DNA from 3 places in the Allosaccharopolyspora coralli genome. Region 1 is predicted to be linked to each of the others. Evidence: riboswitches for the same ligand, from Rfam matches in the RefSeq annotation. Region 1 holds a riboswitch; each other region holds the start of a gene.

The links. Region 1 has a riboswitch for glycine ahead of gcvP (aminomethyl-transferring glycine dehydrogenase). Riboswitches for the same ligand answer to the same signal wherever they lie in the genome.
Region 2: another riboswitch for glycine. It lies ahead of gcvH (glycine cleavage system protein GcvH); the one in region 1 lies ahead of gcvP (aminomethyl-transferring glycine dehydrogenase).
Region 3: another riboswitch for glycine. It lies ahead of gcvT (glycine cleavage system aminomethyltransferase GcvT); the one in region 1 lies ahead of gcvP (aminomethyl-transferring glycine dehydrogenase).

Annotation. Positions count from the first base shown of each region.
Region 1 covers NZ_CP045929.1:2,167,100-2,170,351, forward strand. Annotated here, with positions in the region: gene GIY23_RS10275 (MerR family transcriptional regulator) at 418-984, shown strand; glycine riboswitch at 1,012-1,107, shown strand; gene gcvP (aminomethyl-transferring glycine dehydrogenase) at 1,280-3,252, shown strand, end outside.
Region 2 covers NZ_CP045929.1:3,952,760-3,956,011, reverse strand. Annotated here, with positions in the region: gene ald (alanine dehydrogenase) at 40-1,155, shown strand; glycine riboswitch at 1,376-1,472, shown strand; gene gcvH (glycine cleavage system protein GcvH) at 1,625-1,999, shown strand; gene GIY23_RS18425 (L-serine ammonia-lyase) at 2,028-3,252, shown strand, end outside.
Region 3 covers NZ_CP045929.1:3,403,875-3,407,126, forward strand. Annotated here, with positions in the region: gene GIY23_RS15920 (long-chain-fatty-acid--CoA ligase) at 1-788, opposite strand, end outside; gene GIY23_RS15925 (TetR/AcrR family transcriptional regulator) at 1,090-1,728, shown strand; glycine riboswitch at 1,830-1,938, shown strand; gene gcvT (glycine cleavage system aminomethyltransferase GcvT) at 2,154-3,252, shown strand, end outside.

The DNA.
Region 1 (3,252 bases):
GGGCGGGACTCGTCGGCGGCACCGTGGCTGACCATAGCCTCGAGCCGCCCACCGCCAAGTAAGGGCGTCTGGAAACTGGCATTTGTGCCCGTAGGGCACGCCTCACAAGTGACCAGCCGCGGCAAAGTGGGACGCTCCCGCGTCTTCGATGTCGGCGATCCCGCAGCCGGCCGCGAGCTGAGGTTCCGCCACGGAACCACCTACGCAGATCACTCCGCGCACCCTCTTGCCGCGCTTCGAGCGGTGCAGGGCCCGCACGTGCCCGCGCGTCGCGTTGACCGGTGGTGACGGCAGGCCTACCGTCGAGCTATCGCGAATCTCGCTGGTGTGATTCTTCGTCGGCGGATCTCGTGGACCCGGGGACGCCCGTCCCGGGCCCAGCGTCGCCGGCGTGGTGCCGGTCGAGGGGAGGCAGGCGTGGTCGAGCGAGCGCCCGGCGAGCAGGCCGGCGTGGAACAGGGAACGTTGTTCCCCGACGCGTCGCTGCCGGACGAACTGGTCGGGTATCGGGGTCCCGCAGCCTGTCAGATCGCGGGAATCACCTATCGGCAGCTGGACTACTGGGCGCGGACGAAGCTGGTGAAGCCGACGATCCGGGTCGCCTCCGGCTCGGGGTCGCAGCGGCTGTACTCGTTCAAGGACATCCTGGTCCTCAAGGTCGTCAAGCGGCTGCTGGACACGGGTGTCTCATTGCACAACATCCGGGTGGCGGTCGACCACCTGCGCAACCGCGGGGTCGAGGACCTCGCGCGCATCACCCTGTTCAGCGACGGCACGACTGTCTACGAATGCACCTCCGCCGAGGAGGTCGTGGACCTTCTCCAGGGTGGTCAGGGCGTCTTCGGGATCGCCGTGAGTGGGGCGATGCGGGAGATCAGCGGCACGATCCACGAGTTCCCCGCCGAGCGTGCGGAAGGCGCCGAAGAGGTACCGGCGGTCGACGACGAGCTGTCCCGTCGCCGTCGGGATCGCCAAACCGGCTGATCCATCGGGTATCATTCGCGGCATCGCAGACCCCGTGCGGGAGAGTCCGTGCCCTCGTGGTGCGGCGCCGAAGGAGCAACTCTCCCCGTCAACCTCTCAGGCCAGCTGGACCGCGCGGGCGAGATACCTCTGGAAAGAGGGTCACCACGGGAGTGGTGGCCCCGCCGACGGTGCAAGCCCGGTGTCGGCCGGGTGAAGCTCTCAGGCGTTCGCGTCGCGGACACGGACAGAGGGGGAGACGGCGACCCGGGTGGTCGCCGTGGTCCTCATGCGCCGTGATCTTGGAGGTAGGGCGATGACCGACGTGAATCATGACCATGTCCCGCTGGCCGCGCTGGAGCACGGCACGCCGTTCGCCGACCGGCATGTCGGTCCGGCGCCTGCGGAGCTCGCTCGGATGCTCGACGTCATCGGTGTCGGGTCGTTGGAGGAGCTGGGCGAGCAGGCGTTCCCGAAGGGGATCCGTGAGCAGGACCTGCGGATGGCGCTGCCGGACCCGGCCACCGAGTCGGAGGCTCTGGACGAGCTGCGCGCGCTTGCCGAGCAGTGCACCACCAACGTCGAGATGATCGGTCTGGGTTACCACGGCACGGTCACGCCGCCGGTGATCCGCCGCAACGTCGTGGAAAGCCCCGCCTGGTACACGGCCTACACCCCGTACCAGCCGGAGATTTCGCAGGGCAGGCTGGAAGCGCTGCTGAACTTCCAGACGCTGGTGGCGGACCTCACCGGGGTCGAGGTCTCGAACTCGTCGATGCTGGACGAGTCGACCGCCGCTGCCGAGGGCATGACGCTGGTGCGCCGCGCGGGCAAGGCAAAGTCACCGCGGTTCGTGGTGGACGCCGACGTCCTGCCGCAGACCCTGTCGGTGGTGCAGACGCGTGCGGAACCGTTGGGCATCGAGATCGTCGTGGCGGACCTCAGCGACGGCGTCGACGGCTTGCCGGACGGTGAGTTCTTCGGGGCGTTGCTGTCGTACCCGAACGCCTCGGGCGCGGTGCGGGACCTCGAACCGGTCATCGCGGCGGTGCACGAGCGCGGGGCGAAGGCGGTCGTGGCGGCCGACCTGCTGTCGCTGACGCTGCTGCGGGCTCCCGGTGAAATGGGCGCCGACGTGGTCGTCGGCAACACCCAGCGGTTCGGTGTTCCGATGGGCTTCGGTGGTCCGCACGCGGGCTACATGGCCGTCGCGAAGGGTTTCGAGCGGCAGTTGCCCGGCCGTCTGGTGGGCGTGAGCGTCGACGCCGACGGCGAGCAGGCCTATCGGCTCGCGCTGCAGACCCGTGAGCAGCACATCCGCCGGGAGAAGGCCACGAGCAACATCTGCACCGCGCAGGTGCTGCTGGCGGTCGTCGCCTCGATGTACGCCGTCTACCACGGCCCCGAGGGCCTCAAGGCGATCGCGACGCGCACGCACCGGATGGCCACGGTGCTGGCCGAGGGGCTGCGCCGCGGCGGTGTCGAGGTCGTGCACGACGAGTTCTTCGACACCGTGCTGGCGAACGTTCCCGGCCGGGCCGACGAGGTCGTCCGCGCTGCCCGTGAACGGGGTGTGAACCTGCGCCGCGCCGACGCCGACCACGTCGGCGTGAGCTGCGACGAGACGACGACCCGGGCGCACCTCGCGCTCGTGTGGGGCGCGTTCGGTGTCGAGGCCGACGCGGACGCTGTGGATGGCTCGGTCGACGAGGCCCTGCCTGCGGCCCTGCTGCGGGAGTCCGAGTACCTGACCCACCCGGTGTTCCACCAGCACCGCTCGGAGACGTCGTTGCTGCGCTACCTGCGCAAGCTCTCGGACACCGACGTGGCGTTGGATCGCAGCATGATCCCGCTGGGCTCGTGCACGATGAAGCTCAACGCGACGGCGGAGATGGAACCGATCACCTGGCCGTCGTTCGCCAACCTGCACCCGTTCGCGCCCGCCGAGGACGCGAAGGGCCTGCTGCAGGTCGTCTCCGACCTGGAGTCCTGGCTCGCGGAGATCACCGGGTACGACGCGGTGAGCCTGCAGCCGAACGCGGGCAGCCAGGGTGAGTTCGCCGGTCTGCTGGCGATCCGCGCCTACCACCACAGCCGTGGTGAAGCGGCTCGTGACATCTGCGTCATCCCGTCGAGCGCGCACGGAACGAACGCGGCGAGCGCGGTGATGGCCGGGTTGCGCGTGGTCGTGGTGCGGTGCGACGACGACGGCAACATCGAGATGGACCACTTGCGGGAGGTGCTCGACGCCCACCGCGACGACCTCGCCGCGATCATGGTCACGTACCC
Region 2 (3,252 bases), 1.8 Mb from region 1:
GCGCACCACAGTGCGCGAGGACGACGAGAGGACTTCGCCGTGAAGATCGCAGTGCCCCGCGAGATCAAGAATCACGAGTACCGGGTGGCGTGCACACCAGCGGGGGCGTACGAGTTCGTCAGCCGCGGCCACGAGGTCTTCGTCGAGACCGGAGCCGGGACGGGCTCGGCGATTCCCGACGAGGACTACCTGGCCGCGGGGGCGAAGATCCTGCCATCGGCCGACGAGGTCTGGGCCGAAGGCCAGCTCGTGCTCAAGGTCAAGGAACCGATCGCCGAGGAGTACCCGCGGCTGCGGCGCGGCCAGGTGCTGTTCACCTACCTGCACCTGGCCGCCGAGGCAGAACTGACTCGGGCACTGCTCGCCTCCGGAGCCACCGCCATCGCCTACGAAACGGTCCAGACCCCCGGCGGCGGGCTACCCCTGCTGGCGCCGATGAGCGAGGTCGCAGGCAGGCTCTCCGCGCAGGTCGGCGCGTATTCGCTGATGAGCCCCACCGGAGGCCGGGGCGTGCTGCCCGGCGGAGTGCCCGGCGTGCCGCCGGCCCGTGTCGTGGTCATCGGCGGCGGAGTCGCCGGGCTCAACGCGGCGAGTATCGCGCTGGGCATGGGTGCCGACGTGGAGGTGCTGGACACCAACGTCGACAAGCTTCGCGACATCGACCGCGACTACCGCGGCCAGATGCGCACCATCGCCTCCAACCGCTACACCCTCGAACAGGCCGTGACCTCCGCCGACATGGTCATCGGCGCCGTGCTCATCCCCGGCGCGCGAGCCCCGAAGCTCGTCTCCAACCAACTCGTCTCGCAGATGCGTTCCGGCAGCGTGCTCGTCGACATCGCCATCGACCAGGGCGGCTGCTTCGCCGACTCCCGGCCCACCACGCACGACGCGCCGACCTACACCGTGCACGAGTCGGTGTTCTACTGCGTGGCCAACATGCCCGGTGCCGTGCCCAGCACGTCGACCCACGCCCTCACCAACGTCACGCTGCCGTACGCACTCCGCATCGCCGACGAAGGCTGGCGCGACGCCTGCCGCGCCGACGACGCGCTCGCCGAGGGCCTCAACACCCACGAGGGATACCTCACCAACGCCGCCGTCGCCGAGGCCCACAACCTCTCCCACACCGAGGTCACCCACGCCCTCGCCTGAGATGACAGTAAGGGAACTTTCCTGTCACTGGTGACAGGAAAGTTCCCTTACTGTCACCGGCGACGAACCTCAGGCGAAGAGGGATGCGAGGGGACGGGGCGCGGTCGGCGGAGGAGCCGCGTCGGAGGCGAGTGGCCGGTGCTCGAGACGAGCCGCCCGTTGACAGCGCGAACGGCCCGATTATCGTTGCTTCTCGAACAGACAACCGCACACCGGCCGTCGACACCGAACGGGAGAGACCCCGCGACCAGCTCGTGGGGCGCCGAAGGAGCAAGACTCCCCGCACACTCTCAGGCACCCATGACCGTTCGGCCGAGGCAACTCTGGAAAGCGTGCCCGGCGCGCACCCACGGTGAAAGCCGCCTCGTGCGGTGAATCTCTCAGGTTCCGCAACAGAGGGGGAGGCACGGGACGCGGAGCGTCCGTGCCCGCTGCAACGAGTGCGACCCCTCGACGGACGGAGCCTGCCATGTCTCTTCCCACCACCCTGAGCTACACCGAGGAACACGAGTGGCTGGAGGACCGCGGCGACGTGGTCCGGGTCGGTGTGACCCCGTACGCGGCCGAGTCCCTCGGCGACATCGTCTACGTCCAGCTGCCCGACGTCGGCGACACGGTGAAGGCCGGAGAGTCCTGCGGCGAACTCGAGTCGACGAAGTCCGTCAGCGACCTGTACGCACCGGCCACCGGTGAGGTCGTCGCCGTCAACGAGGCGGTCGCCGACGAGCCGGGCCTGGTCAACGCCGAACCGTTCGGTGCGGGGTGGCTGTTGGAGCTTCGCGTCGAGCAGCCCGGCACGGTGCTGACAGCGCAGCAGTACGCCGAACTCACGGGCACCAGCTGACCCGCCTCGCGAGGGGAGGTACCGATCAATGGCGATCAGTGTCTTCGACTTGTTCTCGGTGGGCATCGGCCCGTCGAGTTCACACACTGTGGGACCGATGCGTGTGGCACGGATGTTCGTGTCGCGGTTGCAAGAGTCGGGGCGGCTGCACGACGTCGCCCGAGTGAAATCCGAACTGTTCGGATCGCTGGGTGCGACCGGCCACGGCCACGGCAGCCCGAAAGCCGTCCTGGTCGGGCTGGAAGGTCACGCACCGGAATCGGTGGACCCTCGGGCTGTGGAACCCCGGGTCGAGGAGATCCGGGCCACGAACCGGCTCCGGCTGGGTGGCGAGCACGAGATTCGCTACTCGGTGGACCGGGATCTCGTGATGCACCGGCGCAAATCGCTTCCGTTGCACCCCAACGGAATGCGGTTCGTGGCCCAGGACAAGACCGGTGAGGCGCTGCTGTCGGCGACCTACTACTCGGTGGGTGGTGGGTTCGTCGTCGACGACGACGCGTCGGGCGCGGACCGCATCAAGGAGGACGAGACGCCGGTGGCGCACCCGTTCTCCACAGGGGACGGTCTGCTGGAACAAGCTCAGCGCACCGGTTCGTCGATCAGTGAACTCATGCTGGCCAACGAGGCGTCGTGGCGGGACGAGGAGACGACCCGGCGCGGGCTGGTCCACATCTGGGACGTCATGCAGGAGTGCGTGCACAACGGCTGCACGGCCGACGGGGTGCTGCCCGGTGGTCTGAAGGTGCAGCGCCGCGCGGCCGACCTGCGGGCGAGTCTCACCGACACCGATGACGCGATGGAGTGGGTGACGCTCTACGCGTTGGCGGTCAACGAGGAGAACGCCGCAGGCGGTCGGGTCGTCACCGCGCCCACCAACGGGGCCGCGGGCATCGTTCCCGCCGTGCTGCACTACTACGCGCGGTGTGTGCCCGGTGCGGACGAGAACGGGATCGTGCGCTTCCTGCTGGCGGCGGGTGCGATCGGCGTGCTGTTCAAGGAGAACGCGTCGATCTCCGGGGCCGAGGTCGGGTGTCAGGGTGAGGTCGGCTCGGCCTGCTCGATGGCCGCGGCGGGTCTCACCGAGGTGCTCGGCGGCACTCCCGCACAGGTGGAGAACGCCGCCGAGATCGCGATGGAGCACAATCTCGGGCTCACCTGCGACCCCATCGGGGGACTGGTGCAGATCCCGTGTATCGAACGCAACGCGGTCGCGTCGGTCAAGGCGATCACGGCCGCCCGCATGGCGTTGC
Region 3 (3,252 bases), 1.2 Mb from region 1:
ACGCCGTTGATCTGGGTGATGCCGTGTTCGCGGATCAGGTCGATCGCGGCGGCCGGGTCGAACTGCGGCTGCAACACCAACGTCGCCGAGGCGCGGAACGTGGTGTTCAGCGAGACCGTCTGCCCGAAGACGTGGAACAGCGGGAGGCAGCCGAGGATCCGGTCCTCGTGCCGGGTGTCGTTCGCGTCGAAGGCGTTGACCGTCGCGTTGAGCACCAGGTTCAGGTGGGTGAGCACCGCGCCCTTGGGGCGCCCGGTGGTCCCGCTGGTGTAGAAGACGACGGCGGGATCATCGGGCACGCGGGTGACGTGGTTGGCGATCGGGTCGGCCGCGGCCGCGAGCTCGGTCAGCGACGGCTCGTCGGCGGTGGTCGGACCCACGGTGACCACCGGCACGCCCACGCGCTTGGCCGAGTCCCGCGCGAGCGCGAGCTGCGAGGTGTGCGAGACGACGAGTTTCGCCCCGGCGTCCCTGATGAGATAGGCGGCTTCGTCGGGCACGAGCAGCAGCGGCACCGGCAGCACCACGGCACCGGCCGCGATGATCGCGTAGTAGGACCGCACGAAGTCGATGACGTTCGGGGCGACGAGAGCGACCCGATCGCCGGGGCCCACCCCTTGCTGCTGCAGGGCGGCGGCGTGCTTGCGCACCTGCTCCCACAACTCGCGGTAGGTGATGGTCTCCTCGCCCTCGACGACGGCCACCCGGGCCGGGTGGCGCCGGGCGGGCTCGGCGAGTACCGAGGCGAGCGAGAGGGTCGCACCGAGGGTCGGCTCTGCTGTGGTCATGCGGGGGCCTCCTGTCGAGGTCTCTGCGCCCACTCCGGGCGCCGAGGTACGGACGAGAACCGTGGGCATCGGGAGGTCCGCCACCACCGGGGAGCGGCCGAAGGAATGGACACCAGTAACTAACGCCGTTAGTTTTATGGCAGCCTACGACCGTTCCGACACAGCACGCAAGGGTCACACCTCCACGGAGCCCGACCGGTTCAACGTCCACCGGTCACCCGAGGTGACGGGCGGTGCGCCCCGGATCACAGCAGGCAGTGGGCCACACCTGTGCACGTCCGACCCACGACAGGAGACCACCGTGCCGAGACCGACGAATCCGCTGCTGTCCCCGGAGAGCATCCGGGGCAGCGCGCTCGACCTCATCGACATTCACGGCCTCGAAGCGGTCTCCATGCGCAAGATCGCCGACCACCTCGGTGTCCGGGCCGCGTCGTTGTACAACCACGTCTCCACCAAGGACGAGCTGCTGCACCAGATCGCCAACGAGATCATGGACCGCGTCGACACCTCCGGCTTCGACCACGGCTGGGAGGACGGGCTGCGGACCTGGGCGCGCTCGTACCGCGCCGCGCTGGCCGAGCATCCGAACCTGGTGCCGTTCGTCGCCTCGGGGCCCGCTCGCCGCGACGTCGCACTGCAGCGCGCCGACGCCGTGCACGGCGGACTCACCCACCACGGGTGGCCGCAGCGTTACGCCACGATGATCGGCGCCTCGACCAAGTACCTCGTGGTCGGTGCCGCGATGGGGTCGTTCTCCCGGGGCTTCGTCGACGAGCCCGACGTCTACGACGGAAAGTTCCCGCACCTCAACCAGGCACACCGGCTGGCACGACACGCCGCGGAGATCGACCACGACAGCTTCGAACTCGCACTGTCCGCACTGGTCGACGGCCTGCTCACGGTCTACGAACAGGTGGCCGAGCCGCCCGAGCGGTGACCGTGACGGCCGCGTGGATCACGCTGCCCTCCGGTTGACTCCGTACCCAGCGCTTCCGTAGCGTCATCGGCCGAGCCAACGACAACAGAACACCGCGCCCACGACGTCGAGCGGGAGAGACCCCACCCGGTGTGCCTCGCACCCGGACCGGGGCGCCGAAGGAGCAATCCTCCCTCCAAACTCTCAGGCCACAGACACCGCTCGGTACCAGGCGAACGGAGAAAAGCAGGAGCGCCCGCTCCTCGCCCACGGTGCAAGCCGCCTCGCGCGGTGAAACTCTCAGGCCAATGACTCCGGGGAGACGGTCTCACCAGCGCAAACACCCGCGCCCGTGTTCGTGCCGACGCCCCGGATAGGCTGACCTCCGCATGTGAGCGGCCCGGAGCAACGACACGACCGGCGCCACGAGGAGGAGTCGCACAGCCATGACCTCGCCCCGCCAGACCCCCTTGCACGAGGTGCACGAGCAGCTCGGCGCGACGATGACGGAGTTCGCGGGCTGGACGATGCCACTGCGCTACTCCGGCGACATCGCCGAACACAACGCCGTGCGCACCACCGCGGGCCTGTTCGACCTCACGCACATGGGCGAGATCCGGATCACCGGCCCGCAGGCGGCCGCCGCGCTGGACTACGCGCTGCTCACCAACGCCACCGCGATCACCCCGGGCCGCGCGCGGTACACCATGATCTGCAACGCCGAGGGCGGCGTGCTCGACGACCTCATCGTCTACCGGCTCGCCGAGCAGGAGTTCCTCATCGTCGCCAACGCGGCGAACGCGGCGGTCGTCTCCGCCGAGGTCGCCGACCGGGTCGAGGGCTTCGACGCCACCCACGAGGACGTCTCGAACGACTACGCGCTGCTGGCCGTGCAGGGGCCGAAGGCCGTCGAGATCCTCGCGCCGCTGACCGACACCAACCTCGACGAGGTCAAGTACTTCGCCGGCTACCCGAGCACCGTGGCGGGCAAGCCGGTGCTGCTGGCCCGCACCGGCTACACGGGTGAGGACGGTTTCGAGCTGTTCACCGCGCCGGAGGACGCCACCACCGTGTGGCAGGCGCTGACCGAGCAGGGCGCCCCGGCGGGCCTGCAGCCCGCCGGCCTGTCGTGCCGCGACACGCTCCGGCTCGAAGCCGCGATGCCGCTCTACGGCCACGAGCTCTCCGCCGACCTGACCCCGTTCCACGCCAACCTGGGACGGGTGGTCAAGCTCGACAAGGAGTCCGATTTCGTGGGTAAGGCGCCGCTGGCGAAGGTCGCCGAGCAGCCCACCGACCGCACCCTGGTCGGCCTGCGCAGTGACCAGCGCCGCGCACCCCGTGCCGGCTACCGGGTGCTGGCGGCCGACGACACCGAGATCGGTGAGATCACCAGCGGTGCGCCGTCGCCGACCCTGGGACACCCCATCGCCATGGCCTACGTCGACCGCGCGCACAGCGAGCCGGGCACCGCCCTGCAGGTCGACATCCGCGGCAAGAACGTCGACGTGGAGGTCGTTGCCACGCCGTTCTACCGCCGTTCCA